DNA from 2 places in the Rhizobium sp. P44RR-XXIV genome. Region 1 is predicted to be linked to the other one. Evidence: riboswitches for the same ligand, from Rfam matches in the RefSeq annotation. Region 1 holds a riboswitch; the other holds the start of a gene.
What was found. A riboswitch is a leader RNA that binds a small molecule or an ion and turns the genes downstream of it on or off. The one in region 1 is predicted to bind FMN.

Region 1 (3,408 bases):
GGCGATGCGCACCATCGATATCGGCACGCTGACAGAGGCAGCCGAAAGCCTTGGTGCAAAATGGACAACGATCATGTTCAAATGCATCTTTCCAAATGTCATGAGCGGTGTGCTTTCCGGGGCTTTCATCACCCTCGCGATCGTCATGGGCGAATTCACCATGGCATCACTGCTCAATCGTCCAGCGTTTGGGCCCTACATGCAGCTCGTCGGCGCGAACAAGGCCTATGAGCCGTCGGCCTTGGCGATCATCGCGCTTGCTGTGACCTGGCTTAGCATGGCCCTCCTCCAGCTGGTCTCCCGTTTCTCAAAATCCGCTCCGATTAAGGCGTAAGGTTCCCCACTATGGCTTTTCTCGAACTGACCCACATCAAGAAGTCCTTCGGCGACATTCACGTCGTCCATGATTTCAATATGCAAATCGAGAAGGGGGAATTCATCTCCTTCCTCGGGCCTTCGGGCTGCGGCAAGACGACCGTGCTGCGCATGATAGCCGGCTTCGAAACGCCGACGGCCGGCTCGCTCACGATCAACGGCAAGGATCAGCGGGCGCTGAAGCCCAACCAGCGCAATATCGGCATGGTGTTCCAGGCCTATGCGCTGTTTCCGAACATGACGGTACATGACAACGTCGCCTTCGGTCTCAAGGTTGCCGGCATGGCCAAGCCCGAGATCGACAAGCGCGTCAAGGAAATGCTTGCTCTCATCAAGCTCGATCATCTGGCCGGGCGCTTTCCGTATCAGATGTCCGGCGGCCAACAGCAGCGCGTGGCACTTGCCCGCGCCATCGCCGTCAAGCCGCAGGTTCTCCTGCTCGACGAACCGCTGTCCGCACTGGACGCGAAGATCCGTGTATCGTTGCGCGAAGAAATCCGCGCCATTCAACAACAGCTCGGCATCACCACCGTCTTCGTGACACACGATCAGGAAGAAGCGCTTTCGATCTCCGACCGTATCGTCGTCATGAATGCCGGCCGCGCCGATCAGATCGGCACGCCCTTCGAAATCTACAATACCCCGGCCACCCGTTTCGTCGCGTCATTCGTCGGCACGCTGAACCTGATCGAAGGCAAGGTCGTCGATCCCGATAGCAACCGCATCTTGATCGGCGATCAGGGCGTGACCCTGAAACAGTCGGTCACGGCCTACAAGCCGGGCGACACCGTATCCCTCGCCTTGCGTCCGGAAGCCGGCTCGCTGGCCGAATCGGCAAAGGGCGATACCGCGCTGACGGGTGAAGTTTCCTCGGCCCACTTCCTGGGCTCGGTCATCCGCACCCGCATGAACGTCGCGGGGAATACGATTTCCTTCGATATGTTCAACAGCCCCGGCATGCTGCCCCCAAGCGTCGGCGAAAAGGTCACGCTGCGCTTCGCTTCATCCGATCTGCTGGTCATTCAGGACTGAGAATATGCCCTGTACGGCAGGGCAATTTTGGAAAACTATTCGCCAACGCCGGGCCAAAAGCCCGGCGTTTTTCTTTGATTTCCCTGCTGAAATGGATTTATAGTTCACTCGTTCTCAGGGCGGGGTGGAATTCCCCACCGGCGGTATGGGGGTCTTCCCCGAGCCCGCGAGCGCCTCCCGGTTTCGGAAGGGTCAGCAGATCCGGTGAGAGGCCGGAGCCGACGGTATAGTCCGGATGGAAGAGGGCAAGCAGGTCGCATCCTTCTCGACGAGAGGAGTGTTGCGTGCCTGCGTGTTCGCCCAAGGGATATTTGATACCAACCCTTGAAAGGCACAATTCATGACCATTTCTATCTCCACTCAGCCGAGCCGCATTGCGATCATTCGGGCTCGCTGGCACGCCGATATCGTTGATCGCTCCGTGGATTCCTTCGTTGCCGAATGGCAGACGACGGAAGGAGCATCGCCTATCGACATCTTCGATGTACCGGGCGCACTGGAAATTCCGCTGCATGCACAGACGCTCGCCCGCAACGGCCGTTATTCCGCGATTATCGCCACCGCTTTCGTTGTCGACGGCGGCATCTATCGCCACGAATTCGTTGCCAACACGGTTCTCGATGCCATGATGCGCGTACAGCTCGACACCGGCGTGCCGGTCCTCTCCGCCGTTCTGACGCCGCATCACTTCCAGGAATCGGAAGCCCACATCCAGTTCTTCAAGGAGCACTTCATCCTCAAGGGTCGCGAAGTGGCAAGCGCCTGCCGGCATTTGCTCAATGAGCGCGCCAAGCTGCTGCCATCGGTCACGGTCTGAGCTAGCATGATGGAGGCGCGGCAATGAGCCCGCCTCCATTTCTCAAGGGACAAATTCAGTGACCGTTCTGCGCATCATCCCCAACCTGCCCGCCGCCGATCCCGCCAGCGCGCGCCTTTTCTACAACGAATTGCTCGGCCTCGACATCGTCATGGATCACGGCTGGATCCTGACCTTCGCATCCGAATCGGCAACGGTTCCGCAGATCAGCGTTGCGAGCGAAGGCGGCTCGGGCACGATCGTCCCCGATCTCTCGATCGAGGTTGACGATGTCGACGCGCTTTATCAGCGTGCCACGAAAATGGGCTTCGGCATCCTCTATGACCTTACGGACGAGCCGTGGGGCGTTCGACGCTTCTATGTCCGCGACCCCTTCGGCAAGATCGTCAACATCCTCTCACATCGCTAGGCAGGTTATCGCAGTTCGGCATTGAATATCACGCGATCTGCAGACCACATCGACTCCGAAAACGCGATGGGGACACCATCCATATCAACATCCACCTTGCGGGTGATGAGCAACGGCACCGATTTCGGTTGTCTCAGCAGCCGCGCTTCCTCGGCCGTCGGCATCCGCGCCTCGATCTCGGTCGACAATCGCTCATAATCGGTAATGCCATAGCTCGCGAGCGCCGCCGTGATCGTCGGATGCAGCAATCGCGCCTTGTCGAAATCCGGAAAGCGCTCCGCGGGATAATAGGTGTCACCGAGTTCCACAGGAACACCATCGGCAGTCATGACGCCGCGCCGATGGATGACGAGCGCACCGACCACCAGCTTCAGGTATGGCGCAACACGTTCTGTCGCTGGCAGGATTTCATGGGCCAGTAACTCGCCACCAGGCTCGAAGCCCTGCTCGATGAGGTTCTTATGGAAACGGGTGCGCTTCGAGAGCGTATAATCGAGCACGCCCTTATGAACGAAGGTTCCCCGCCCCTGCTCGGCGCGAACCAACCCACGCTGCTCCAGATGCCCAAGGGCCTGGCGGACGGTGAACCGGCTGACGCCGAAGCGCTCCATCAGCTCGGGTTCGGTCGGCAATCTCGCTCCCGGAGCCAGAGTCCCGGCGGCAATATCAGCCGCCAGGATTTCGCCGATCTGATGCCAGAGGGCGCTGCCGCCCTTTCGGTCAATCGTTTCCATCTCAGACGCGCTTTTCGAGGCGGAACAGCAGCTTGTATTCG
Region 2 (3,408 bases), on a different contig from region 1:
CTTGAAGCCGATTGCGCTGTTGCGGCCAAGGCCGCGGCCGCCCACAGGGCCGGGCTGACGAGCATCATCTGTGTCGGCGAGACGCGCCAGCAGCGCGACGAGGGCAAGGCGATCGAGGTCGTGCGTGCCCAGCTTGAGGGGTCGATCCCCGACTGCACGACGAGCACCAATACCGCAATTGCCTATGAACCGGTCTGGGCGATCGGCACCGGGCTGGTGCCATCGATCGCGGAGATCGAAGAGGTGCATGCCGCAATCCGCCATGTGCTCGAAGAACGATTGAAGCGGGATGGTACGCTTGTACGGATCCTTTATGGCGGCTCGGTCAAGGCGGCGAATGCGGCGGCGATCTTCGGCGTTCCCAATGTGGACGGAGCCCTGGTCGGCGGCGCATCGCTGAAGGCATCGGAATTTTCCGACATTATTTCTGCAGTCGCTTAACATCGGGGTGACCGGACCGTACCCCTAACCGGTAGAGGAAAAGAGCATGCAACGCTTCGAAAACAAGACCGTCGTCATTACCGGCGCAAGCCGAGGGATCGGTGCCGCGATTGCCAGACGTTTTGCGCGCGAAGGCGCCAATCTGGTGGTGTCGGCCAATGAGGACGCCGTCCATGCGGTCGCCGAGCAGATCACGACCGATGGCGGAAAGGCGATCTCCTTTGTTGGCGACGTTACCGACAAGGCTAGCGTCAAGTCTCTGTTCGATGCCGCCGAACAGGCCTTTGGCGCCGTCGATGTTTCCATCCAGAATGCCGGCGTCATCACCATCGCCCGCGTCGAGGACATGACCGAAGGCGAGTGGGACAAGATCATGGCCGTCAACACCAAGGGCGTCTTTCTTTGCGCCCAGGAAGCCATCGCCCGGATGCGCAAGCATGGCCGCGGTGGCCGCCTCATCAACACGGCCTCCGGTCAGGCGCGTGCTGGCTTTATCTACACGCCACATTACGCGGCCTCGAAGATGGGCGTCGTCGGCATCACCCAGAGCCTTGCCAAGGAAGTCGCCACCGAGGGCATCACCGTGAACGCCTTCTGCCCCGGCATCATCGAAACCGATATGTGGGCCTACAACGACCAGGCGTGGGGCAAATTGCTCGGCAATTATGGTCCGGGTGAACTCATGAAGGAATGGGTCGAAGGCATACCCATGAAGCGCGCCGGATCTGGCGAGGACGTTGCGGGCCTCGTTACCTTCCTTGCAAGCAACGATGCGGCTTACATCACCGGCCAGACCATCAATGTCGATGGCGGCCTGATCATGTCGTAGCGGCCACATGGACAGACTGTTCAGTCTTTGAACCGATTGAAAGGCAGCAGGACGCCAGGCACCCTCTTGCGATACCGGCTGCCGATCGCCTATCTTAAGAATGTTCTCAGGGCGGGGCGTAATTCCCCACCGGCGGTATCGAGGCAACTCGGAGCCCGCGAGCGCTCGTGAAACGAGGGGTCAGCAGATCCGGTGAGATGCCGGAGCCGACGGTCATAGTCCGGATGGAAGAGAGCAATGCTGCAAACGCCACCTCGCGTGGTGTTTCGCATCCTTGTTCGCCCAAGGGAAAACGGTGGCCGCGAACCGGCCATGGATGCCACGCAAGTGGCTAACCCTTGAAAGGCAGAAGACATGGCAATTGCCAAAATAGAAGATGCAATAGAAGCGATCTCGCGTGGGGACATTGTTGTCGTTGTCGATGACCGTGACCGCGAGAACGAAGGCGACCTGGTGATCGCGTCTGACGCCATCAGCTCCAAGGCCATCGCATTCATGATGAACCACGCACGGGGGCTGATCTGTGTCGCGATGGAAGGACAACGGCTCGACGAGCTTGAAATCCCACTCATGGTTCCGCGCAACACGGAAGTCTTAAAGACCGCTTTCACGGTATCCGTCGATTACATTCCGGAAACGACCACGGGAATCTCTGCGGCTGACCGGGCTGCGACTGTCCGCGCGCTGGTCACGACCGGCTCCCGCCCCGACGATTTCGCGCGTCCGGGTCATATCTTTCCTTTGCGTGCGCACCCGGAAGGCGTTCTCGGCCGGCCCGGACATACCGAAGCCGCCGTCGATCTGGCCAGACTTGCCGGGCGGACAGCATCCGGCGTGATCTGCGAAGTCGCAAATGACGACGGAACAATGGCGCGTCTGCCTGACCTCGAACGCTTCGCGGAGCGTCATGGCCTGCTTCTGGTGACGATCGAAGACCTCCAGGCCTATCTCTCGCACAAGCGCCGCGACACTTTCACCCCGGAGAGTTCCGTAGCGTAACCAATGACAGGATAGTCGGCTCAAAAGCCGGATGTCCCATAACGTCCGTTGGAAAAAGACATATAAGGCGAGCGAGGCAATCCAGCAAAGGATTGTACCGCTCGCCCATGCTCACGGAATGGGAAGCCCTGCCCGACGCCATCGCATGATCAATTCTCATCAAATCTCTGCTGTCGCGCCACCCTGGCATGAAACACAGTGATGGCATGATTTTTGCGACATGGGAGGCAGCACGATGGACGACACGCTCTATGGCAAGCGGGACAAGCGCGGAGACTGGAAGCCGAACAAGCTCCTTAAATATCCGCCGGTTTTCATCTGGCCGGCCCAGCCGATCGGCTTCCTGAAATGGTTCTTCGGATATCCCGGCTATCTCATGCCTTGGAACACGGTCTATGCCGTCATCGGCACGCTCCTGTGGCTCTATGCAACGCCATCCATGGAGACCATGAAGACCTTCGAGCCGGGTTGGATCGCCTATCTTCTCGCCCGCAACGCTGCCCTGGTCTTTCTGTTCTTCGGCGCGTTTCATCTGCGTCTTTATATGCAAAAGAAGCAGGGAACGACCTTCAAATACAACGGCAAGTGGCCGTCCAAGGACAATTCCGCATTCCTTTTCAGCAATCAGACAATCGACAATGTGATCTGGACTTTCGCAAGCGCCATCCCGCTTTGGACCGCTTTCGAAGTTCTGACTTTATGGGCCTTCGCAAACGGCATCATTCCCTATATCGATTTTGCTGAACACCCGATCTACTGCGGCTTGATCATGCTGCTGATCCCGACATTTCGCGATCTGCACTTCTATCTCGTCCACCGCCTGATCCACTGGCCGCCGCTTTATCATGCCGTTCACAAGCTGCATCATAACAATGTCAATCCCGGGCCATGGTCAGGATTGGCAATGCATCCGGTCGAACATCTGCTCTATTTCTCAGGCGTGCTGATCCACTGGATCATACCTTCCAACCCAGTCCACGCCCTTTTTCACCTCACGCATGCTGCGCTGGCGCCGGCCCCGGGACATGCGGGTTTCGACAAGATCATTGTCGGAAACGAAACCGCCATCGACACGCATGCCTATGACCACTACCTGCATCACAAATTCTTCGAGTGCAATTATGCCGATGGCGTCATTC

Region 2: linked by a shared signal. The riboswitch ahead of ribB (3,4-dihydroxy-2-butanone-4-phosphate synthase) and the one ahead of BSK43_RS18485 (6,7-dimethyl-8-ribityllumazine synthase) in region 1 are both predicted to bind FMN.

The regions. Positions count from the first base shown of each region.
Region 1 is NZ_MPVZ02000028.1:276,672-280,079, reverse strand. It holds gene BSK43_RS18495 (ABC transporter permease) at 1-334, shown strand, start outside; gene BSK43_RS18490 (ABC transporter ATP-binding protein) at 346-1,407, shown strand; FMN riboswitch at 1,514-1,658, shown strand; gene BSK43_RS18485 (6,7-dimethyl-8-ribityllumazine synthase) at 1,748-2,224, shown strand; gene BSK43_RS18480 (VOC family protein) at 2,283-2,633, shown strand; gene phnF (phosphonate metabolism transcriptional regulator PhnF) at 2,639-3,367, opposite strand; gene BSK43_RS18470 (methyltransferase domain-containing protein) at 3,369-3,408, opposite strand, start outside.
Region 2 is NZ_MPVZ02000029.1:1,061,097-1,064,504, forward strand. It holds gene tpiA (triose-phosphate isomerase) at 1-441, shown strand, start outside; gene BSK43_RS30885 (glucose 1-dehydrogenase) at 488-1,270, shown strand; FMN riboswitch at 1,369-1,510, shown strand; gene ribB (3,4-dihydroxy-2-butanone-4-phosphate synthase) at 1,625-2,269, shown strand; gene BSK43_RS30895 (sterol desaturase family protein) at 2,505-3,408, shown strand, end outside.